DNA from 3 places in the Roseomonas cutis genome. Region 3 is predicted to be linked to each of the others. Evidence: riboswitches for the same ligand, from Rfam matches in the RefSeq annotation. Region 3 holds a riboswitch; each other region holds the start of a gene.

Evidence for each region. Region 3 has a riboswitch for cobalamin ahead of metE (5-methyltetrahydropteroyltriglutamate--homocysteine S-methyltransferase). Riboswitches for the same ligand answer to the same signal wherever they lie in the genome.
Region 1: it holds a riboswitch for cobalamin, as region 3 does, so the genes downstream of both, LPC08_RS19935 (ABC transporter substrate-binding protein) here and metE (5-methyltetrahydropteroyltriglutamate--homocysteine S-methyltransferase) in region 3, are expected to answer to the same signal.
Region 2: it holds a riboswitch for cobalamin, as region 3 does, so the genes downstream of both, LPC08_RS17530 (DUF1636 domain-containing protein) here and metE (5-methyltetrahydropteroyltriglutamate--homocysteine S-methyltransferase) in region 3, are expected to answer to the same signal.

Annotation. Positions count from the first base shown of each region.
Region 1 covers NZ_CP087719.1:4,379,224-4,386,925, forward strand. Annotated here, with positions in the region: gene LPC08_RS19925 (ABC transporter ATP-binding protein) at 1-372, opposite strand, end outside; gene LPC08_RS19930 (FecCD family ABC transporter permease) at 369-1,436, opposite strand; gene LPC08_RS19935 (ABC transporter substrate-binding protein) at 1,433-2,446, opposite strand; cobalamin riboswitch at 2,588-2,801, opposite strand; gene LPC08_RS19940 (Bug family tripartite tricarboxylate transporter substrate binding protein) at 3,011-4,003, shown strand; gene LPC08_RS19945 (acyclic terpene utilization AtuA family protein) at 4,014-5,393, shown strand; gene LPC08_RS19950 (AtuA-related protein) at 5,390-5,734, shown strand; gene LPC08_RS19955 (LysR family transcriptional regulator) at 5,806-6,744, opposite strand; gene LPC08_RS19960 (RraA family protein) at 7,089-7,702, shown strand, end outside.
Region 2 covers NZ_CP087719.1:3,834,702-3,842,403, reverse strand. Annotated here, with positions in the region: gene cobN (cobaltochelatase subunit CobN) at 1-1,912, opposite strand, end outside; gene cobW (cobalamin biosynthesis protein CobW) at 2,226-3,284, opposite strand; gene LPC08_RS17530 (DUF1636 domain-containing protein) at 3,281-3,745, opposite strand; cobalamin riboswitch at 3,903-4,106, opposite strand; gene LPC08_RS17525 (sulfurtransferase TusA family protein) at 4,125-4,322, opposite strand; gene LPC08_RS17520 (Ros/MucR family transcriptional regulator) at 4,509-4,949, shown strand; gene LPC08_RS17515 (Fur family transcriptional regulator) at 5,105-5,584, shown strand; gene LPC08_RS17510 (GNAT family N-acetyltransferase) at 5,581-6,459, shown strand; gene LPC08_RS17505 (hypothetical protein) at 6,534-7,040, shown strand; gene LPC08_RS17500 (ACT-like domain-containing protein) at 7,452-7,702, opposite strand, start outside.
Region 3 covers NZ_CP087719.1:4,197,068-4,204,769, reverse strand. Annotated here, with positions in the region: gene metE (5-methyltetrahydropteroyltriglutamate--homocysteine S-methyltransferase) at 1-1,164, opposite strand, end outside; cobalamin riboswitch at 1,205-1,450, opposite strand; gene LPC08_RS19105 (papain-like cysteine protease family protein) at 1,479-2,018, opposite strand; gene LPC08_RS19100 (dihydroorotase) at 2,207-3,541, shown strand; gene LPC08_RS19095 (Bug family tripartite tricarboxylate transporter substrate binding protein) at 4,120-5,109, opposite strand; gene LPC08_RS19090 (chemotaxis protein CheW) at 5,290-5,844, shown strand; gene LPC08_RS19085 (CheR family methyltransferase) at 5,841-7,271, shown strand; gene LPC08_RS19080 (chemotaxis protein CheW) at 7,275-7,702, shown strand, end outside.

The sequences.
Region 1 (7,702 bases), 180 kb from region 3:
CGCCAGCGCCCCCGCCACCACCGCCTCGTCCGCCGCCGACCAGGGCCGCAACGCGGAGAGCCAGGGGGTGCGCCCCAGCTCCACCACGTCGCGCAGGGTGATGCGTTCGGCGGTCTCCGCCTGCTGCTCCACGAGGGCGAGGAGCTGCGCCGCCTCGCGCCGGCGCATCCGGGCCAGCGGCCGGCCGAGCAGCCGCACCTGCCCCTCCGTGGGGGCGAGCACGCCCGCGAGCAGGCGCAGCAGGGTGGACTTGCCCGAGCCGTTGGGCCCGATCAGCCCCAGCGTCTCGCCCTCCGCCACGGCGAGGTCCACGCCGCGCAGGATGGCGGCGCCGCGCGTGGACCAGCCCAGGGCCTCGGCCGCCAGGATCACCGCGCCGGCCGCCCGCGCAGCAGGATCACGGCGAAGACGGGGGCGCCCACCAACGCGGTGATCACCCCGATCGGCAGCACCTGGCCGCGCACCAGGGTCCGCGACACCACGTCCGCCGCGATCAGGAACATCGCCCCGATCAGCGCCGAGGCCGGCACCAGCCGCGCGTGCCGCGCGCCCACCAGGAAACGGGCGGCATGCGGGATGACCAGTCCGACGAAGCCGATGGCGCCGACGATGCTGACCATCACGGCGGTGGCGAGCGAGGCGCCGCCCACCAGCAGCACCTGCACCCGCCGCACCGGCACGCCGAGCGAGGCGGCGGAATCGGCGCCGAAGGTGAAGGCGTCCAGCGCGCGGGCGTGCCAGAGGCAGAGCAGCGTCACCGCCAGCGCCACCGGCACGGCCGTGCCGACATTGTCCCAGCGCGCGCCGCTGAGGTTGCCCATCAGCCAGAACATGATGCCGCGCGCCTGCTCGGCGCTGGCGGAGCGGGTGATGATGAAGGCGGTGAGGGCATTGAAGAGCTGCGAGCCCGCGATGCCCGCCAGCACGATCTGCCCGGCGGCGCGCAGCCCCGCCCCGCCGCCCGCGGCGCGCGCGAGGCCGGCGACCAGGGCGAAGGCGAGCAGCGACCCGGCGAAGGCCCCCAGGGAGAGCGACACCGCCCCCGCGCCCACCCCCGCCACCGTCACCAGCACCGCCCCGGTGGAGGCGCCGGCCGAGATGCCCAGCAGGTAGGGGTCGGCCAGCGTGTTGCGCAGCAGCGCCTGCAGGATCACGCCCGAGACGGCGAGGCCCGCGCCGCAACAGCCGGCGACGATGGCGCGCGTCAGGCGGTAGTTCCAGACGATGCCCTGGTCGATGCGGTCGAGCGCGTAGCCGGCCCCGAGCAGGCGGTTGGCCAGGGTCTGCCACACCGTCGCGACGGGGATCGGCGTCTCGCCGATGCAGACCCCCGCCAGGACCGCCGCCGCCAGCAGGGCGGCGATCCAGCCGCCGTGCAGCAGTGCCCGGCCGGCCAGCCGGGCGACGGCCCCTGCCTCGATGGCGCTGCCGCTCAACGCGGGATCCGGGCCATCGCCTCGGTCAGGGCCTCCAGCCCGCCGACCAGCCGGAGGGTCGCCTGCATGGCATGGGCATCGAGGATGACGATGCGGTTCTGCTTCACCGCCTCCATCTCCCGCGTCACCGGGTCGGAGCGCAGGAAGGCGAGCTTCTTCTCGATGTCGTCGGCGGGGAAGCGGCGGCGGTCCATCCGCGCGGCGACGATCACCGAGGGGTTGGCGCGGGCGATGGTTTCCCACCCCACGGTGGGCCACTCCTCGTCCGACTGCACGACGTTGCGGATGCCCAGCGTGCGCATCATGTAGCCAGGGATGCCCTTCTGCCCGGCGACATAGGGGTCGAGATCCAGGTCGGCGGAGGAGAACCAGAACACCGCCGAGGCATCGGGCAGGTTCAGCGCGCGGATGCGGGCGACCGCCGCCGCCTCCCGCGCGCGCAGCCCGGCCACCAGCGCCGTGCCCTGATCCTGCCGGTCCACGATCTGCGCGAGCTGGGCGATGCCCTTGTACAGCGCCTCCGTGCCGAAGGGGGCGGTGCGGGTGCCGTCGGCGCCGACCAGGTTGTTCTTACCCTCGCAATCGGGGGGCATGACGTAGGTGGGGGCGCCCAGCTCGTGGAACTGCTCGCGCGTGCCCACGACGCCCTGCTTGCCGATCATCCACTCGAACTGCGTCCCGACCAGGCCGGGCCGCCTGTTGATGACGGCCTCGAAGCTGGGCGCGTTGTCGGCGATGCGCGGCACGCGGGCGTTCTGCTCGGCGAATTCCGGCAGCACGGCGCTGAACCACAGCGAGGTGCCGGCCATGCGGTCGCCCGCGCCGAGGGCGTAGAGGATCTCGGTCACCGACTGGCCGATGGTGACGATGTTCCGCGGCGCCGCGTCGAAGCGCAGCGTATAGCCGCAATTCTCGACCTGCAGCGGATAGCGCGTCGGCTCAGCGGCTGCGGGCAGCGTCCAGGAGGCAAGGCAGGCAGCCGCGAGCGCGGCGATGCGTGGAAAGGCCATGGGGTCTGTCTCCGGAGGGGCTGCCGGAGGATCGGATAGGGGACGAAGGCGCGGCCCACCCCGCCACACGGGCGGGACGCCGCAGCTGCGCGCGTCGCGAACGGACCATCAGCACCCCTCCCCCGGACACCCCGCCGGCTGGTTCACGCAAGCATGCCGGCAGGTCTCCTGACTGGCGGGTCAGCGCCCGATCCGACCTTCCCAGGGGACGGGCCCCCAGTGGTGTGCGCGGATCAGGCTCGCCGCCTACAGTTGCGGGGGCAGTCCCGGTTCACGTCCCGCGCGTCCTGCGACGCCCGGATCGTGGCGGGTTCCCTATTAATCCCTTTCGGAAACCGACGGGATCGCGCTTAGCGGATGGGGCGCGCGGCGGCAAGCTGGCCCGGCATCGCCCCGTGGGGCCACGCCACCGCCTCCATGCGGGAATCGACGCATCCGCGGCCTTTCCCATTGCCCTGCGGCCGCCGCTTCGCTGGACTTCCCCCGGCGGGTGCGGCACGGCCGCCCCGGAACACAGACCGACCGGAGCGGTGCGCCGCGGCCGGCGCAGGAGGAAGAGCGTCCATGCCCGGCACCCGTTTGACCCGCCGCCTCGCCGCGCGCCTGCTCGGCACCGCCGCGCTGGGGGCGGCCGCCCTGCGGCCCGCGGCGGCCCAGGCCCCCTGGCCCAGCCGGCCGATCCGGCTGGTCGTCCCCTTCGGCGCCGGCACCAGCACGGACATCATGAGCCGGCTGGTCACGCCGCACATGGCGCAGACGCTGGGGCAGCCGATCGTGGTGGAGAACCGCCCCGGCGCCGGCGGCGTGGTGGGCTCCGAGGTGGTCGCGAAGTCGCCGCCCGACGGCCATACGCTGGTGATGGGCTCCATCGCCTCGCATTCGGTGAACGCGTCGCTGATGCCGAACCTGCCCTATGACATCCTGCGCGACTTCACGCCGATCTCGCTGGTCACCACCGCGCCGAACCTGCTGGTGGTGGGGCCGCAGGTGCCGGCGAGGACGCTGCCGGAGTTCATCGCCTGGGCGAAGACGCAGACCAGCGTCACCTTCGCCTCCGCGGGGAACGGCACCTCCTCGCACCTGGCGGGGGAGCTGCTGAAGCTGCGCACGGGCGCCCCGCTGGAGCACGTTCCCTACCGCGCCGCCGCCCAGGCGCTGACGGACGTGGTGGCCGGGCACGTGCCCATGACGATCTACCAGGTGACGGCGCTGCTGCCCTTCGTGCGGGAGGGCAGGCTGCGCGCGCTCGCCGCGACCTCGGCGCAGCGCCTGCCCTGGACGCCGGACGTACCCACCGCCATGGAGCAGGGGATCGCCGATTTCGACGTCTCCGCCTGGCACGGGCTGTTCGGCCCGGCGAGGCTGCCGGACGCCATCCGCGACCGGGCCCATGCCGCGCTGAAGGGCGCGCTGGAGGCGCCGGAGCTGCGGCCGCAGCTGCTGGAGCAGGGGCTGGAGCCGGTGGGCATGCCGCCCGACGCCTTCCGCGACTTCCTGAAGGGGGACATCGCCAAATGGGCCGAGGTGGTCCGCATCTCCGGTGCCCGGGCGGATTGAGGCCGGCGCCATGACCGACCTGTTGCGCATCGGCTGCGGCTCCGGCTTCTCGGGCGACCGGGTGGACGCGCCCGGCCCCGTGGTCGCCGCCCTGGCGGAATCCGGCGGCCCGGCCGCGCTGATGCTGGAGGTGCTGGGCGAGCGCACCCTGGCCCTGGCGCAGCGCGAGCGGCGTGCCAACCCCGAGGCCGGCTACGAGCCGGCGCTGGAGGTGCTGTTCCGCCCCATCCTGGCGCGCTGCGTCGCGTCCGGCATCCCCATCGTCACCAATGGTGGCGCGGCGAACCCGCGCGGCGCGGCGCGGGCCGTGCAGCGGCTGGCAGCGGAGCTCGGCCTCGCCGCCCTGCGCATCGGCGTGGTCGAGGGCGACGACGTGCGCGGCACCGACGCGCTGGACGACCTGGAACCCTGGGAGGGCGAGGCCGGCGCCGTGCTGGACCCGGCCCAGGTGATCGCGGCCAATGTCTACCTCGGTGCCGCGCCGATCGCCGAGGCGCTGCGGGCCGGCGCGCAGGTGGTGATCACCGGCCGCGCCGCGGACCCGGCGCTCGCCCTCGGGCCGATGCTCGCGCATTTCGGCTGGGACTGGCAGGACTGGGACAGGCTCGCCGCGGGGACCGCCTGCGGCCACCTGCTGGAATGCGGCAGCCAGGTCACCGGCGGCTACTTCGCCGATCCCGGGCGCAAGGACGTGCCCGACCTGCACGCGGTCGGCTTCCCCATCGCCGAGATCGACGCCGATGGCGGCTTCGTCGTCACCAAGCCGCCGGGCACGGGCGGGCTGGTGGACCTGCGCACGGTGAAGGAGCAGCTGCTCTACGAGCTGCACGACCCCGCCGCCTACCTTACCCCCGACGTGGTGCTGGACGTCACGGGCGTCTCGCTGGAGCAGGAGGGGCGCGACCGCGTGCGGGTGCGCGGCTGCCGCGGCCGGCCAAGGCCGGAGCGGCTGAAGGCCACGGTCAGCCTGCCTGGCGGCTGGCTGGGCGAGGGCGAGATCTCCTATGCCGGCCCGAATGCCCGCGCCCGCGCCGCCCTGGCGGGCAGGGTGCTGACGGAGCGGCTGCGGCAGCTGGGCATCGCGGGACGCTCGCGGATCGACCTGATCGGCGTGGTCAGCGTCTTCGACGGCGATGACGGGGCGCTGGGGCGCCAGGATTTCCGGACCGACCCGCCCGACGTGCGCCTGCGCCTCGCCGTCGCGACGGAGACGCGCGAGGCGGCGGAGCGCGCGGCGCGGGAGGTGCTGTCGCTGCTCTGCTGCGGCCCGGCCGGGGGCGGCGGGGCCAGGACCCGGGTGGTGGACCGGATCCGCACCCTGTCCTTCATGGTCCCGCGCGAGCGGGTGCGGCCGGGCGTGACGCTGCTGGAGATGGGAGAGCCCGCATGACCGCCGTCCCGCTGCACCGGATCGCCCATGCGCGGGCGGGGGACAAGGGCAACCGGCTGAACATCGCGCTCTTCGCCGACCGGCCGGAGCTCGTGCCGCTGCTGGCGGAGCAGGTCACCGAGGCCCGCGTCCTGGCCCGCTTCGCCCATCGCGGCACCACCCGGGTCCGCCGCTATGACCTGCCGGGGCTGGGCGGGTTCAACTTCGTCCTCGACGACGTGCTGCAAGGCGGCGTCAACGGCGCGCTGAACCTCGATGGGCACGGCAAGACCCTGTCCTTCCACCTGCTCGGGCTGGAGGTGGAGGTGCCGGAGGCGCTGCTGCGCGGCGCGCCGGGATAGGGCACCCGCCGCGGGCGGGGCCCCGCCGGCCGGCGCGCCCGGCATGCGGGGGCCGACGGGGCGGCGCCGCGTCAGATGAGGGTGTGGTACTGCGCCTTGCGCGACAGCAGCTCCTGCAGGTGGCCCCGCAGGATGCCGTGCAGCCGTTCCGCCAGGAGCATGTCGAAGCCGCCGCGGCGTTCCAGGACGATCTGCCGCGTGATCGGCGGCTCGATGATCCGCCGCACGTCGACGAGGCCGGCGGCATACTCGTCCGCGATGTTGAACGGCGCGATCACCGAGCTGCCGAGCCCCTCCATGACGGCGCGGACGATCGGGCTCAGCCCGTCGATCTCCAGCACGACGTTCAGCGCGATGTCGAGGTCGCTCGCGACATGGTCGACCAGGTCGCGGACGGGCCGCCCGATGGAGGGCAGCACCAGCGGCTCCCGCGCCAGCTCGGCGAAGCGGATGACGGGATTGGCGTCCGGGCGTCGCCCGAGCGGCGCCACGAAGACCATGTCCTCCCAGGCCAGCGGGGCGCTCGCGACCTGCCGGTCGGTGCTGAGGTTGACGGCGAGGTCGACGGCCCCGCTCAGGACCATGGCATGGCTCTCGCGCGTCCCCGCCTCGATGATGTGCAGGGAGACATCGGGCAGGCTGTCCCGGACCGCCATGACCAGCGGCAGCGTCAGGCTGCTTGCCAGCGAGGGGATGAAGGCGATGCGGATCGTCCGGTTAGCGCGCCGTGTCCCGTCGGGGTGGAAGCTCCGCATCTCCAGCTCGGCCTGGCTCGCCTGATCGAGCATCAGGCCCGCATGGCGCAGCAGGGCGGCTCCCGCCTCGGTCACCCGCACGCCGCGCCGGGAGCGCAGGAGGAGGCGGACGTCGAGCAGCCGCTCCAGCTCCGCCATGTGATGGCTCAGCGCGGGCTGCGCGACCCGGATCGCCCGGGCGGCGGCCGACACAGAGCCGTGCTCCGCCACGGCACGGAAGTAGAGCAGGCGGCGGAGGTCGACGGCCCCGATCATGTCCGCCCTATAGCGATCCGCTATGGAATGATCAAAACTCTCTAGTGGTGCCCACTCCCGCCCCGCCATAGGGTTCGCGAAAGAGCACCGCGGCCACAGCGGCGCCTGGGGAAACAGAGCCATGCCGACCGCCAAGGTCCTCGCCCGCTCCGACATGCATCGCCGCGGGCCGCCGATTCCGGCCCCGACCTAGCCACCACCGGTCCCATCCAGGAGCGCCCCCCGCCCGACCCTTTCCAGCGAGGGCGGCGGGCCAGCGCCCCGGGGGACGCCGCCAGCATCGGAGGCGCACGGGCATGGCCCGTGTCGCCAATCCCCTTCCCATGCCCGCGAAAGGCGTTGCGATGACCAGCGTATTGACCCTCCCGACCGCGCTGCTGGAGCGCTATGCGACGGCGCCGACCAGCTGGGTGACGGATGCCCTGGGGCGCCTGGGGCTGGGCTCCTGGATGGACGACGTGGTGCCGCTCTCGCCCGGCTGGCGGCTGCACGGGCGCATCCGCACCCTGAAGTTCGTGCCGCGCACCGGAATCCGCCGCCCCGACCTGTCCATCTACACGATCATCCGCTCCTTCGATCCCGGCGACGTGCTGGTGATCGGCACGGGCGGCGCCCGCTCCTGGCTGTTCGGCGAGAACATCGCGCACCTCGCGCTCTACCAGGGGCTGAAGGGCATGGTGACCGACGGCCGCGTGCGCGACGCGGGCGAGCTGAAGGAGATGGAGCTGCCCATCTTCTCGCGCGGCGTCTCCGCCCGGCCGCCGTCGGATCTGGAACTGGCCGCGGTGGACGTGCCGATCGAATGCGGCGGCGCGCAGGTGCGGCCGGGCGACCTGCTGGTCGGCGACGTGGACGGCGTCGTGGTGGTGCCGCACCAGGCGGCGGAGGCGGTGATGACCGAGGTCGACGACCTCGCCGTGCTGGAGAAGCGCCAGGAGGAGGCGATCGTAGCCCGTGC
Region 2 (7,702 bases), 360 kb from region 3:
GCGCCACGGCCGCCTCGCCCGGGTTGTTGACGATGAACGGATAGACCACCGGCAGCCCGCGCAGCAGCGCCGCCGGGGCGCAGGCCGCCGACAGCGCCACCGCCTTCCCGGGCAGCCATTCCAGCGTGCCGTGCGTGCCCAGATGTACCAGCGCGTGGATGCCCAGCACCTCGCGCAGCCAGAGATAGGCGGCGACATAGCCGTGCCGTGGCGGGCGGTCCGGGTCGTGGTAGCCGGCGCGCCGGTCGGTCGCGTGCCCGCGATCCGGCTGGACGGCGAGGGTGAGGTTGCCGAGCTGAAGGAAGCGCAGGGTGAAGCGCGGGGGAGTGACCTCCCCCACACCCCCTCCCTCTTTCGGGAGTCCGCCGGTTGGCAGGACCTGCGCCGCCACCACGCTGGCTCCGCCAGCGGGTGGGGCGGTGGCGGGGCCGGTGGCGGACTCCTGAAAAAAGGAGGGGGATTCGGGGGAGTTCACTCCCCCGAGCCTTTCCAGGCCGGGGTCGTCCTCAGGCGCTCCCCAGGCGGCGCAGACCGCTTCGCGGAATGCGGCCGGCAGGGTATCGAAGCGCCGCCGGTACGCCTCCAGCGACAGGATCGGAGTCGGGGGCGCGTGGCACAGCGCCGCCACCAGGGCGGGGGCATCCCGCGCCCCGGCCGTGTAGCCCGCCGCCGAGAGGTCGCGCAGCAGCGCCTCCAGGCTGGCGAAGCTGTCCAGCCCCACCGCCTGCCCGACCTGGCCCCGCGCCTCGCCGCCCGCGCCGGGATAGTCGGAGAGCAGCACCGCCACCCGACGCTCCGCGCGCGGCGTCGCGGCCAGCCGCGCCCAGCCGGCGGCGCGGTCGGCGGCCAGGGCAATGCCCTCCGCCTCCGGCAGCAGCGCCGTGCGGGCGTATTCCAGCGCCGGGATCGGCGCCCCCTCGGCCTTGAAGCCGATCGCCGTGGTCAGCAGCCGCCCGTCCAGCTCCGGCAGCGCCACCTGCATCGCGAGATCGGTGGGCGACAGCCCGCGCGGCGACGCCTCCCACGCCGCGCGCGCGCTGCCCGACAGCACCAGTTGCAACACCGGCACCCCGGCGGCATCGAGCGGCGAGCCCGCCTCGCCGAGCCGCGCGGAGAAGCCGGTCGCGTTCAGCACCACGGCCGGCCGCCATTCCCGCAGCCGCGCCGCCACCATCGCGGCCAGGGCAGGCGTCTTCAGGCTGGCCACGTGCAGGCCGCGCGGCGCCAGCCCCCGCGCCCGCAGCGCCTCCGCCAGCGCGTGCAGCGGCGCCACGTCGCCGGCCAGCAGGTGCGAGCGGTACAGCACCACCGCCGCCACGGGCCGCCCCGCCTCGTCGGGGTCCGGGGTGCCGAGCGCGACCTCCCCGCCCTCGGGCAGCGGTTCCGGAGGCGGGGCGTCGTCCGGCCCCGCGCCCGCGAGATGCGCCATCAGCCGCAGCGCCGCGTCCATGTTGGCCGGCCCGCCCTGGCGGAAATACCCGTCCAGCCGGTCCAGCGCCGCCGCATCGAGCGTGGAGAGGTCGCGCAGCCGCGCATCCTCGCGCCCGTCCCCGGGCAGCAGGGCCAGCGCGATCCCCTCCCGCCGGCACAGCGCCGCGACCTCCTCGGCGCCGTAGCGCCAGTAGTCCAGCCCGCCCAGCAGCCGCACCACGATGCAGCGCGCGCGCGCGACCACCGCCTCGGCGTAGAGGTCGACCGACATCGGGTGCCGCAGCCGCGCGAGGCTCGCCAGCCGCAGCCCCGGCCGCCGCCTCTGCGGTCCCCTGGGCGCCATCGCCTCCCACGCCGCCGCGGCCGCGCCGAGGTCGCTGTCCGAGAAGGAGAGCAGCACGCAGGGCGCGGGCGTCTGGCCCAGATCGGCAGCCGCCTCCGCCGCGTCCAGCTCCCGGACCTCCCGGACCAGCAGGTGCAATGCCGCCTGTCTCCTGTTGCTCGGGAAGAAGGCGCCGCCTTCTCCCCGATATCCCTCACCCGCCCAAAGGGGGGACAAGGAGCAGAGCCCCTGGACCCCCTTTCACGGACGCCGGATCACGCCGGGGAGCATCGTTCCCCGGCGACGGCGGCGTCCACGCGCGTGACCTGCCAGACCAACTCCGCCCGCATCCGATCCCGCGGACTCCCGCCGGGGTCCGGGGGCCGGCCCGCCCCCGGTGGAGGGGGCATCGGGGGCTCGACGCATTGCGTCGAGGCCGAAGGCTGCGACGCCTCCCCCGGGGAACGCGAGCCTAGGCCGTCGCCAGCGCCGTCTCCACCGCCGCCCGGTCCAGTCCCGTCTGGCCGATCACCACCACATGCCCCTCGCGGGCCTCGCCCGGCTTCCAGGCCCGGTCGTATTCGTGGCGGAAGCGGGTGCCGACGCCCTGGACCAACAGGCGCATGGGCTTGCCGCGCACGGCGACGAAGCCCTTCATCCGCAGCACGTCGTGGGCCTCGGCCACCGCGCGCAGCCGCTCGACCAACGCCTCGGGCGAGGCAGCCTCGGGCAGCGGCACGGCGAAGCTGGTGAAGTCGTCATGCTCGTGCTCGCCATCCACCGCGTCGTGGCAGGAGGGACGGGCGGCGAGGTCGTCCTCGGCCGCCGCATCCAGGCCCAGCAGCACGGCCGGGTCCACGCGGCCCTCGCGGGTCGGCACCACCTTCACGGCGCGGGGGAGCTGGGCGGCGATCTCGGCGCGCAGGCGGGTGGCCTCGTGCTCGTCCAGCAGGTCGGACTTGTTCAGCACCACCAGGTCGGCCGCCGAGAGCTGGTCGCCGAACACCTCGGCCAGCGGGTTGTCATGCTCCAGCGAGGGGTCCGCCGCGCGCTGTGCCGCCACCGCCTCCGGGTCGTCGGCGAAGCGGCCGGTCAGCGCGGCGGGGCCGTCCACCACCGTCACCACCCCATCCACCGTGACGCGCGAGCGGATGCCCGGCCAGCCGAAGGCCTTGAGCAGCGGCTTGGGGAGCGCCAGGCCGGAGGTCTCGATCAGGATGTGCTCGGGCGGCTCCGGCCGGTCCAGCAGCGCCGTCATGGTCGGGATGAAGTCGTCGGCGACGGTGCAGCAGAGACAGCCGTTCGACAGCTCCACGATGCTGTCCTCGGCGCAGCCCGGGATGCCGCAGGCGCGGAGGAGGTCGCCGTCGATGCCCAGCTCGCCGAACTCGTTGACGATCACGGCGATGCGGCGGCCGTTCGCGTGTTCCAGCAGGTGGCGCACCAGCGTCGTCTTCCCCGCGCCGAGGAAGCCGGTGACGATGGTGGCCGGGGTGCGGGCGGCGGGGGGCTGGGTCGCGGGGGCGCTCATGCGGCGGTCTCCGGAAGAAGGGGCAACGGGGCAGACAGGGCGGGGATGCGGCCGAGGACGACGTGCCGCAGCGAGGCGGGCCGGCGCGAGGGCAGCACCGCCCCGCTGGCCGAGGCGGCATAGGCCGCGCCATAGGTGACCAGGTCCCCGGCCAGGTCCGGCGTCAGCCGGCCGAGGAGATAGCCCCACTTCCCCGCCCCCTGCATGGCGGCGGCACAGCCATGGTCGCAGGCGGCGAGGCAGGTGGCCGCGCGCAGCGTCACGGGCGGCCCGGGGTGGGCGGCCAGCGCCGCCGCCACCGCATCGTGCAGCCGGCGGCCGGGCGTCGCCTCGTCCCCGGCGGGCGCGCCGGTGCCGGCGCGGCAGGTGACGCAGACATGCAGGCAGGGAAGCGCCCCCGTTGCCGGTGCGTCGGGGGGTGCCGCATCGGCGGGCGCGCCGGGCGGGGTCGTGGCATCCATCGGCTGTCCCTGGCGGCCCTTCCGCGCCGGACCCTTCGGTCCGGCATGCTGTCACGGGATGCCGACCGCCCCCGCACCCCGGCGCGTGGGTCGTTCCCGGTCGCGGGGTCCTTCGCCCACGGCCGCGACGCCGCGATCCGGGGCACCCCGCCCGGCCGCGCGATCCAGTGGGATGGCAGGTCTCCTGGCTCGCGGATCGAACGCGCCCGGCGGCCTTCCCGGGGTCGGGGACCCCAGTGGCGTCTCGGCCGGGCGCTCTCCGCCTACAGTTGCGGGGGCAGCGGCGGCCTGGGGGCCCGAGCCCCGCACCGCCTTCCCTTTTCACCCCCCTTGCGGAGGGACCATCCGCCGGGAGCTAGGCGGCGGCGGACGCCGCTTGTCAACCGGCAGCGCCGCCCTTGCGGAGCCAGAGGCGGGTGGTGCCATCCTCCCCCGGCGCCGAGGCCAGGACGGCATGCCCCTGCTCCTCGGCCGTGCGCGGGACGTTGCGCAGGGGCTCCTCGCCCCGCAGCACGACCAGCAGCACCTGGCCAGGCTCCATCCGGTCCAGGGCCAGACGCGTGCGGACGAAGGTCATGGGGCAGATGTCCCTCCGGATATCCAGTGTTGCGTCATGCGCGATGTCTTCGGAATGTTCGATCTTCGACACGGCATTTCCTGTTGTGCTGGCCTGGGACTGTACTAGCTAACCCTGGACTTGCCGCGCTGGCCGCATGTCCTGGATTCCGTGGCCCATGGCCCTGTTGCATTGAGGAGAACGACTTTGGCGGAACCGCAGGATGATGGCGCGACGACCGATGGGATACTGGGCCTGACCGCGAAGATCGTCGCCGCGCACGTCTCGAACAACACGGTCCACAGCGCGGAACTGCCCGTCCTTATCACCGAGGTGCATCGCGCCCTGCTCGGCCTCGGCCGGCCGCCCGAGGCCGAGCCGGCCGTGCGGCCCGAGCCCGCCGTGCCGGTGAGGAAGAGCATCACCTCGGAGTACCTGGTCTGCCTCGAGGACGGGAAGAAGCTGAAGATGCTCAAGCGGCATCTCAAGACCGCCTACGGCATGACGCCCGAGCAGTACCGCGAGCGCTGGGGCCTGCCGGCCGACTACCCGATGGTCGCGCCCAGCTACGCCGAGCACCGCTCCTCCCTCGCCAAGCGCAGCGGCCTCGGCACCCGCTCGCGCAGCGCCCGGACCGCTCAGGGCTAGGCGCCGGGGTTGGCGCCGGGGTTGGCGGCAGGGGGGGAGGGGGCGCGCCATGTTTGCCGCCGGGGGCCGCGCCCGGCTAGTGTCGGCCCATAGCGCCTCTCCGGACGTCCGCCGTCGGCTGTCCCGGACAGGGGCCAGGTATAGAACCAGGACGCATGGACGCACGCCCCGACCCCTCCCGCATCGAGCGCCTCTGCGTGGAGCGCGGTCTCAAGATGACCGGCCAGCGCCGGCTGATCGCGCGCGTGCTGAGCGAGGCGCATGACCATCCGGATGTCGAGGAGGTCTATCGCCGCGCCCTGGCGCTCGACGCCAAGGTCTCCATCGCCACCGTCTACCGCACCGTCCGGCTGCTGGAGGAGAAGGGCATCCTCGAGCGCCACGACTTCGGCGGCGGCCGGGCGCGCTACGAGCCCACCGAGCACGGCCACCACCACTACCACCTGATCGACGTCGACAGCGGCAAGGTCATCGAGTTCGAGGAGCCGGCGCACGAGGCCCTGGCGCAGGAGATCGCGGCCCGGCTCGGCTTCTCCCTGGTCGGCCACCGGCTGGAGCTGTTCGGCCGCCGGCCGGAGGCCGGTGCGCCGGCCATGCTGCCGCGCAGCCGGGCGAAGCCGGGCGAGGAGGAATGACCCTGCCCCGCGAGGGCGACACCGTCGCGGGGGCCGGGCTTCCAGGCGGCGCGGCCCTGCTCCCCTCCTCCCTGGACCCCGGCGGGGCGGGGTTCGGCGAGCTGCGCTCCGGCACGCTGGGGGTGCGAATCGCCGAGCACCACTGGGAGATCACCGCCGCCCAGGTCCTGCGCTGGCGGGTCTTCTACGACGAGATGGGGGCGAAGCCGCTGCCCGGCGCGACGCCGGGACTGGATGCGGATGAGTTCGACGCGGTGGCGGACCATCTTCTGGTGGTGGACCATGCGCTGGGCGAGGGGCCGGAATCCGTCGTCGGCACCTATCGCCTGATCCGGCAGGAGGCGGCGGAGCGCCTGGGCCGCTTCTACTCGGCCGAGGAATACGACCTCTCCCCGCTGCTCGCCTATCCGGGCCGGGTGCTGGAGCTGGGCCGCTCCTGCGTCGGCGCCGGCCACCGCACCCGCGGCTCGTTGCAACTGCTGTGGCGCGGCATCGCCGCCTATGTGTTCCGCCACCAGATCGAGGTGATGTTCGGCTGCGCCTCGCTGCCGGGCACCGACCTGGATGCGCTGGCGGCACCGCTGACCTACCTCGCCACCCACCACCTGGCCCCGCCGGCGCTGCGGCCCCGTGCCCTCCCGCACCGCTACGAGGAGATGCGGCGCATGGACCCGGCCGGGCTGGATGCGCGCACCGCCCTGGCGGACCTGCCGCCGCTGGTGAAGGGCTACCTGCGGCTGGGCGGGCATGTCGGCGATGGCGCGGTCGTGGACCGGCAATTCAACACCACCGACGTCTGCATCGTGGTGAAGACCGATCAGGTCACCGAGAAGTACTACCGCCACTACGAGCGCACGAGCGGCGGGACGGAATAGCCTGGTGCCGGCCGCCGCGCCCGCCGCCGGAACGTTCCAGGCCCGCCCCCGCCCGCCGGCCACGCTTCCACGCGGTGGCTGAGGCGCGCCTCCGCCCGTCCGGACAGGGCCGCCCTGCGCCGGCCCGTCCCGGATCGCCAGGCGATGCGACGCGGCGGGATGGGCCGGGATGGTGGGCCGGGCTGGCGGCTGCCATCGGCCTGGCCCTGCTCCTGCCATCCGGTGCCGCCCAGGCGCAGGTCGCGGCGCTGGACCGGGACGAGCTGACGATCCTGCTGCGGCATATCGCCCCATGCCGGCGCGGGGTGGCGGCATCGCCCGACGCGCTGCTGGAGATGGAGGTCCAGGTGGATGGCGCGGCGCGGGTGGTCGCAGTCCGCCCGGCCTATGGCCGCCCCCCCATGCGACCGGCCATGCGCCCGCTCTACGAGGACCTGCGCGACGCCTTCCGCGATCCGCGCTGCAACCCGCTTCCGCTGTCGCGCCAGGGCATCCTGGCCCTGAACCGCAGCGTGCTGGTCGTGCATGGGCGCATGCTGCGGATGACGGCCGCGCCCGGCCGAGGGGATAGGGCAGGCTGATTCCCGCGGCGTGATGCGTTGACGTCCGCCGGCGTGGCGCCCGTGGCCCGGGGGCAAGGCTCTGCCTCGCCCCCGGTCCCCCACTCCGCCAGGACCCTGCGGGCCCTGGACCCGATGGGTGCTGCCGCGGGACAGCCTGACACGGGGTCACAGCGCCGAGGAGCCATGCTCCTCGGCGGGACCGGCCGCCGCCCTCGCTGACGCTTTTGAAGCTTTTTCAGGGTCCCGCCTGTCCGCGCTCCGGCAGGGTTCAGCCCGGAGGCTGACGCCCACCGTACAGAACCAACTCCCAGCGGGGACCGGGGCCCGCTTGTGGCCTCGGCAGGGGAGGGTCTGGGAGGGGACGGCGTCCCCTCCCGGTCCCACGTCGAACCGCCGAGGGGGGGGGGCGCAGTGCCGTTTCGCCCGCTCTCAGGCGGCGACGGCGAGGGCGGTTTCGTGTGTCACGCGCAGGTCCAGCACGCCGATCACCTGGCCGAGGTTGCCGGCGACCAGGTGAACCATGCCGGGCGGCATTTCCAGCGACAGTTCGACGCGCATGGCCCCGCCCTCCCGGTGGGCGGCGACGCGGGTGGGCGTCAGGTCGCGCTTGGCGAAGGGCTCCAGCAGGCGCGGCAGCAGGCCGGGATAGGGCTCGGCCAGCAGGGCGTAGCGGACCGCGA
Region 3 (7,702 bases):
GTACAGCCCGCGGGCGAGGATCGCCACCTCTTCCAGCTTCTGCCGCGCGAAGCTCATCCAGCCGCGCAGCTCGGGATCGAGGGAGGTCTCGGTCTCCAGATCCACGGGGACGTGCAGCAGGGAGCAGGAGGGGGCGACCAGGACCGCTTCCGGACGCCGGGCGGCCGTGGCCTGGCGCAGCAGGGCGAGGGCATGGGACAGGTCGCTGCGCCAGATGTTGCGCCCGTCCACCACGCCCAGCGAAAGCGCCATGCGGGCGGGCGCGCCCTTCAGCGCCGGCGCCAACTGCTCCGGGGCGCGGACGAGGTCGAGGTGCAGCCCGGAGACCGGCAGGCGCAGCGCCGTGTCGAGGTTGTCGCGCAGCCCGCCGAAATAGGTGGCGACCAGCAGGGAGAGCGAAGGTGCCGCGGCGGCCAGCCCCGCATAGGCCGTGGCATAGGCGGCGCGGGCGGCATCGGGCAGGTCGAGCACCAGGCACGGCTCGTCCACCTGTACCTGGCGCGCGCCCTCGCGCTCCAGCCGGCGCAGCGTCTCGGCATAGGCGGGCAGCAGGCCGGGCAGGAGGTCAAGCGGGTCGCCCGCGCCCTCGGCCATCTTGCCCAGGAGAAGGAAGGAGACGGGGCCGAGCAGCACCGGCCGGGCCTCGAAGCCCGCGTCCCGCGCCTCGCGGAACGCGTCCACGGCGGGGAAGCCGGTCGGTGCGAACTCCTGTCCGCGGGCGAAGACCGGCACCAGGTAGTGGTAGTTGGTGTCGAACCACTTCGTCATCTCCAGCGCCGGCACGCCCGCCCCGGACATGCCGCCATGATCGTGCCCGGGGCAGCAGGCCGGCGTGGCCGTGCCGCGCCCGCCGCGCGCCAGGGCGAAATAGGTGTCGAGCGACACGGCCTCGCCCGGTCGCCAGCCATAGCCGGGCGGGATGGCGCCCATGGCGCAGGCGGTGTCGAGCACGTGGTCGTAGAAGGAGAAGTCGTTGCACGGGACCAGGCCGATCCCCGCCTCCTTCTGCAGCGCCCAGTGCCGGTGGCGCAGCCCGGCGGCGGCGGCGCGCAGCCCCGCCTCGTCCAGCGTGCCGGACCAGTGCTGCTCCAGCGCCGTCTTCAGCTCGCGGTGCCGGCCGATCCTGGGGAAGCCGAGGTTGGTTCCCGTGGGGGAGAAGCGCATGCGTCATGTCCTCGCCCGGGTTCACCCCGCCCCGGGCCGTTGGGGGTGCCTCGCGCCGGCAGGTCTCCTGGCTTGCGGGTCATGGCCGCGCGGTCCCGCCTTCCCGGGGCACGAGGCTCCCAGTGGCGCGCGCCCCCCCGCCGCCATGGCGGGAGAAGGACGCGGGTGGACCGCCGGCTCGCCGCCGACAGTTGCGGGGGCAGCCGCCGACTGGGCCGGGTCTCCCCGGCCGCACGGCGTTCCCTCTTGCGCCCGCTCGCGCGGGACCAACGCAATATAAGGATATCTTTATCTGTAGTGGGCAGGCAAGCGCCTCATTCGGGTACGAGGCCGTAGGGAATGGCGTCCTCCCAGACCATGACCGCCCCCATCCAGCCCATGTACGCATCCGTCCCCTTGTTCGGCGCGTCGCCCTTCACGAACAGCTTTTCCGTCCAGGTCTTGATCTCCGCCTCCTTGTCCCCCTGCCACCAGGGGTCGATGAAGCGGATCAGCTCGCGGCTGGCGCCGATGACCACGACGTTGTGGCCGTAGTCATGCCACTTGCCTGCCACCCAGACGGGGCTGACGGTGCAGAAGGAGGCGAAGCTGGCCGCGCTCCAGGAGGTGCCCGTCCCCCAGGGCCGCATCCCCAGTGCCTTGGCCGCCTTCATGTAGTCGCGCGTCTTCAGCCCCGTCTCGCAGGCATCCGTCCACAGCACGCCCGCCCCCTCCAGGGCCGGGCGTATCTCGGCCGGGTCGCGGTTCTTCCAGGCGAACATCATCCGGAAGCAGGTCAGCCAGCAGGTCGTCGCCGTGTCCTGCGGCAGTGGCTTCATGTTCTTCATCGGAACGCTGACCATCGGGCTGCTCATGCGCCGCTCCTTGTCGACGGCGCCATTCTGCGCCTGTCCCGCCAGGGCTCTCCCTTCGAATGGAGGGCTTGCCCGCGAACGGATGGGCGGGCGGCGCGTCCGGACGGCACCTCTTCCCGGGGCGGGGCCGCTTCCGGCCGGTCGCGATCCGGTCTAACCCCGGAACCCCGCAGCGGAGACACCGAGCCATGGCATCCTTCGACCTGATCCTGCGCGGCGGCACGCTGGTCCTGCCCTGGGGGGAGGAGGCGGCCGATGTCGGGGTGCGTGACGGCCGCATCGCCGCCCTCGGCGACCTGCGCCAGGCGGACGCGGCCGAGGTGATCGACTGCGCCGGGCTGCATGTCCTGCCCGGGCTGATCGACCCCCATGTCCACCTGCGCGACCCCGGCGACCCGGCGGTGGAGACCATCGAGACGGGCACCCGGGCCGCCATCCTGGGCGGGCTGACGGCGGTGTTCGACATGCCCAACACCACCCCCCCCGTGACCAGCCGAGCCGCGCTGGACACCAAGCGCGCCTACGTCGCCGGCCGCGCCTGGTGCGACATGGGCCTCTATGTCGGGGCCGCGAAGTCGAACATCGCCGCCCTGGCCGAGCTGGAGGTGCAGCCCGGCGTCTGCGCCGTGAAGGTCTTCGCCGGCTCCTCCACCGGCGACCTGCTGGTCGAGGACGATGCCTCGCTGGAAGCGGTGATGCGCTCCGGCCGGCGCCGCATCGCCTACCACTCCGAGGACGAGTACCGGCTGCAGGAGCGCAAGCCGCTCTTTGCCGCGGGTGGGCCCTTCGCCCTGCATGCCGAGTGGCGCGACGTCGAATGCGCCTTCCTCGGCACCCGCCGTCTCATGGCGCTGTCCCGGCGCACCGGCCGGCCCGCCCATATCCTGCACGTCAGCACCGCCGAGGAGCTGGACTACGTGAAGGACTACCGCGACCTTGCCACGGTCGAGCTGCTGGTGAACCACCTGACCCAGGTGGCGCCGGATGCCTATGACCGGCTGGGCGGCTATGCGGTGATGAACCCGCCGATCCGCGACGCGCGCCACATGGAGGCGGCCTGGGCCGCCGTGCGCGACGGCACGGTGGACTGCATCGGCTCCGACCACGCGCCGCATCCCCGTGCCGCGAAGGAGCGCCCCTGGCCGGCCACGGCCGCTGGCCTGACCGGGGTGCAGACCCTGGTGCCGATCATGCTGGACCATGTCGCGGCCGGTCGCCTGTCGCTGGCCCGCCTGGTGGACCTGATGTGCGCCGGTCCCGCGCGCGTCTACGGCGTCACCGGGAAGGGGCGGATCGCGGCCGGCTACGACGCCGACTTCACCCTCGTGGACCTGAAGCGCCGCCGCACCATCGAGGAGAGCTGGATCGTCTCGCCCTGCGGTTGGACCCCCTTCGCCGGCATGACCTGCACGGGCTGGCCCGTTGCCACCATCCTGCGCGGCCAGGCAGCGATGCGCGAGGACGAGGTGCTCGGCACGCCGCGCGGCGTGCCGGTGCGGTTCCTCGACACCCTCGCGCACTAGGCACGGAGCGGCCGCCGCGACGCCTCGGGGGCCGGTCCTGCGCCCTGCCGCGTCAGCCGGCCTGCCAGAGCCGGGCCGAAGCCGCGAAGAGGCCCGTGGCCCGTGCCGCCGGAGACGGCCCCTGGTGGCAGGCAGCGTCACCGGCGCGCGCGGCCGTGTCGTACGCGCGGCGCGATGTGCTGGGCCGTGCCGGCGTTGTGCCCGTGGCCCGGGGGCAAGGCTCCGCCTCGCCCCCGTACCCCCACTCCGCCAGGACCCTGCGGGCCCTGGACCCGATCGGCGCTGCCGCGGGACAGCCTGATACGGGGTCAAGGCGCCGAGGAGCCATGCTCCTCGGCGGGACCGGCCGCAGCATTCGCTGAAGCCCTCTGAAAGCTTTCTTCAGAGTCCCGCCTGTCCGCGCGCCGTCAGGGATCAGCCCGCAGGCTGACGGCAGCCATGAAGCACCAAACTCCCAGCGGGGACCGGGGCCCGCTTGTGGCCCCGGCAGGGGAGGGTCTGGGAGGGGACGGCGTCCCCTCCCGGTGCCGACGCCGGAACACCGCAGCACGCCGGGTCGGGTCATCCCGCCGTTGGGATCATTCCACGGTGATGCCGCGGGAACGGATCACCTCGCCCCACTTGCCACTCTCGGCGGCGAGATAGGCGGGGAACTCCTCCGGCGTGCCGACGGTCGGGAAGTTGGAGGCCTGGCGCAGGCGCTCCAGCACGTTGGCGTCCTTCATGGTGGAGACGAGCGCGGCGTGCAGCTTGCGCACGATCGGCTCCGGCGTGCCGGCCGGGGCCAGGAGGGCGAACTGCGAGGAGCACTCGAAGCCCGGCAGGCCCGATTCCGCGATGGTCGGGATGCTCGGCACCAGCGGGTTGCGCTCCTTGGAGGAGACGCCGATGGCGTTGACCGACTTCGCCTCGATCAGCGGCAGGGCGGTGACGGCGTCGACAAAAGCCATCTGCACCTCGCCCGAGAGCAGCGCCGAGACCGCCGGCGCGCCGCCGCGGTAGGTGACGTTCAGCACGTCGATATCGGCCATCTTCAGGAACAGCTCGGTCGCCAGATGGGCGGAGGAGCCGGCGCCGGAGGAGGCATAGCTGAGCTTGCCCGGCTGCTTCTTCGCCATGGCGATCAGCCCGGCCACGTCCGTCACCCCGAGCTGCGGGCGGACGCAGAGGAAGATCGGCGTCTCGGCGATGCGGCCGATCGGGGTGAAGCTCTTCGCGTCGTCGTACCCCTTCTGCGGGAAGAGGTGCGTCGCCATGGCATAGGTGCTGTTGACGCCCAGCAGCAGGGTGTAGCCGTCCGGACGGGCGCGGGCGACATAGACGTGGCCGATGGTGCCGGAGGCGCCGGCGCGGTTCTCCACCACCACCTGCTGCCCCAGATCCTGCGACATGCGCTGCGCCAGCAGGCGGGCGACGAAGTCGGTGGAGCCGCCGGGTGCCCAGGCGACGACCAGCGTGACGGGGCGGTTGGGATAATCCGTGCCCTGGGCGGCAGCGGGACGCAGGCCAAGCGCGGGCAGGGTGCCGAGGCCAAGCAGGGTGGTGGCGAACTGGCGACGGGTGGTCATGGGTGCATCTCCTCCTGATGTTTCGTTGGCGCACTGCCCATGGGCATCGCGCGTGGTTGTGTACGGACTGGATGGTACATTAACCCGCAAGCATTTTCACGCAACCTTCGGTGAGGCTTTCCGGGCCGTTCCCGTCACCTCCATGGCCCGGCCGCGCCTGGCATGCTAGCCCGGATGGGAATGATGCCTCCCCCGCGACCGGGCCCGGAAGCCCCCGCCGACGATCGCGCCGCCCTGGCCGGGCCGCAACTCGAGTTGGTGGTCTTCGCCATGGGCAGCCAGGATTGCGCCTTGCCGCGGCAGGCGGTGCAGGAACTCCTGCCGCTTCCCCGGCTCTGGGTGCCCCCCGGGCTGCCGCGCCCGCTGGACGGCTTCCTGAACCTCGGCGGACAGCCGGTGCCCGTGCTCGCCCTGGCGCCCCTGCTGGGCCTGCCGGAGGACGGGGCCGAGACGGACCGGGTCTATCACCACCTGATCCTGCTGCGCGGCGCCGCATCCCCGTTGGCCCTGCGGGTCCCGCGCGTGCTCGACATGCGGACCGTTCCCGTCGCCGCGCTTCGCCCGGTGTCCCCGACGGACAGCCTGCAGGGCTTCGTGACGGCCGGGATCCCGTTCGGACCCCGGCTGGTCCATCTGCTCGACGCCGACCGCCTGCTGCTGGAACGCGAGCGGGCGGTCCTCGAGAGCCTGGCGCGGGAGGCGACCCGCCGGCGGGCGGAGTGGGCCCTGCCGTGACCGCGGCCGCCTCCCAGCCCCTGGCCCTGCTGCCCGATGCCGCCTTCCTGGAGATCAAGCGCCAGGTCGTGGCGCGGACCGGCCACGCCTATTACGAGGACAAGGACTCCCTGCTCTGGGAGCGGCTGCTGCGTCGCATGCGGGCGACCGGCGCGCGCGACAGCGCCGCCTATCTGGCCCGCCTGTCCGATCCCGCCCTCGGCGCCGCCGAGTGGGCGGCGCTGGAATCCCAGATCACCATCGGGGAAACCTATTTCTTCCGCTACGCCGAGCAGTTCGATGCCCTGGCCCGGACGATCCTGCCGGAGCTGATCGAGCGCCATGCGGCAAGCCGGCAGTTGCGGATCTGGAGCGCGGGCTGCTCCACCGGGGCGGAGCCCTATTCCATCGCCATCCTGCTGCACCGGTTGCTGGGCGAGGCGCTGCCGGGCTGGCGGCTGAGCATCCTGGGCACGGACCTCAATGCCGAGGCGCTGGCGGTGGCGCGCGAGGGGCGCTACGGCGACTGGGCCCTGCGCAGCCTGCCGCCGGAGGAGCGGGAGCGGGACTTCCTGCCGGGCCCGGACGGGAGGAGCTGGCGGCTCCGGCCGCAGTATCGCGGCATGGTGCGCTTCGAGCGGCAGAACCTGCTCTCCCTGCTCGATGGCAGCGCCCCGCTGGGGCTGTCGGAGTTCGACCTCATCCTGTGCCGCAACGTGCTCATCTACTTCCGGCACGAGGTGGTGGAGCGGCTGGTCCGGGCCCTGGGCGACCGGCTGGGTCCGCAGGGCTGGATGCTGGTGGGCCATGCGGAGCCGAACCCGGCCTTCGCCGCGCATCTGACGCCGGTCAGCCTGCCGGGCACCGTCGCCTATCGCCGCGGCGTGGCGGCCGCGGCGGTGGCCATCCCCGACGTGGCGGAGCCGCCCGCCCCGCCCGCCCCGCTGGTCCGCCCGCCCTCGCCGGAGCGCCGCGTGGCGCGGGCGGCGCGGCGCGCCGCCTCCGAGCCTCCGGCCGAGGCTCCGGCCGTGCCTGTGGGCGTGGCCGAGGCCGGGGACACGCTGCGCCGCGTCCGCGAGCTGGCCGACCGCGGTGCGCTGGGGGAGGCAGAGGCGGCGGCGCGCGAAGGGCTGAGGGTGCTCCCCGACCTGCCCGCCCTGCATCTGCAGCAGGGGCTGATCGCCCGCGCCGGCAACCGGCACGAGGCGGCGGAGCAGGCCTTCCGGCGCGCGCTGTACCTCGACCGCGACTTCGTCATGGCCCACTACCAGCTCGGCTTGCTGCTGCTGGAGACGGGGCGGGCCGTCGCGGGCCGCCGCTGCATCGCCAGCGCCGCCCGGATCGCGCGCTTCCTGCCCGGGACCGCGCCCTTGCCGGAGGGGGACGGAATGACCGCCGCGATGCTGCAGGACATCGCCCGGCTCCAGCTTCACGCACGGGAGGGCTGAGCCATGGTGCTGCGCCTCGGCCCGCTGGTCCTGCCGGACCTGGACCCGGACCGGCCGCCGCTCGACGCGGTCCGGATCGGGCGGCTGCTGGACGAGCGGGCGGACCAGCTCGCCCGCCGCGGCGCCGCCGCCCAGGTGGAGGAGCGGCGCGTCCTCGCCTGCGCCGTCGGGATGGAGCACTACGGCATCGCCAAGGAGGTGGTGAGCGAGGTGGTGCCGGAAGGCGGCATCACCCCGCTGCCGGGCGCCGCGCCCGCCCTGCTCGGCCTGACCGGCCATGCCGGGCGGCTGCATGCCGTGCTGGACCTTGCCGTCATGCTGGGCCTGGCGGCGACGCCGGGCGGCGGCGGCCACCTGCTGCTGCTGCGACAGGGTCCCCGGCGCCTCGCGCTCCGCGTGGACCGCGTCCTGGCCGGCGTGCCCGTGACCCC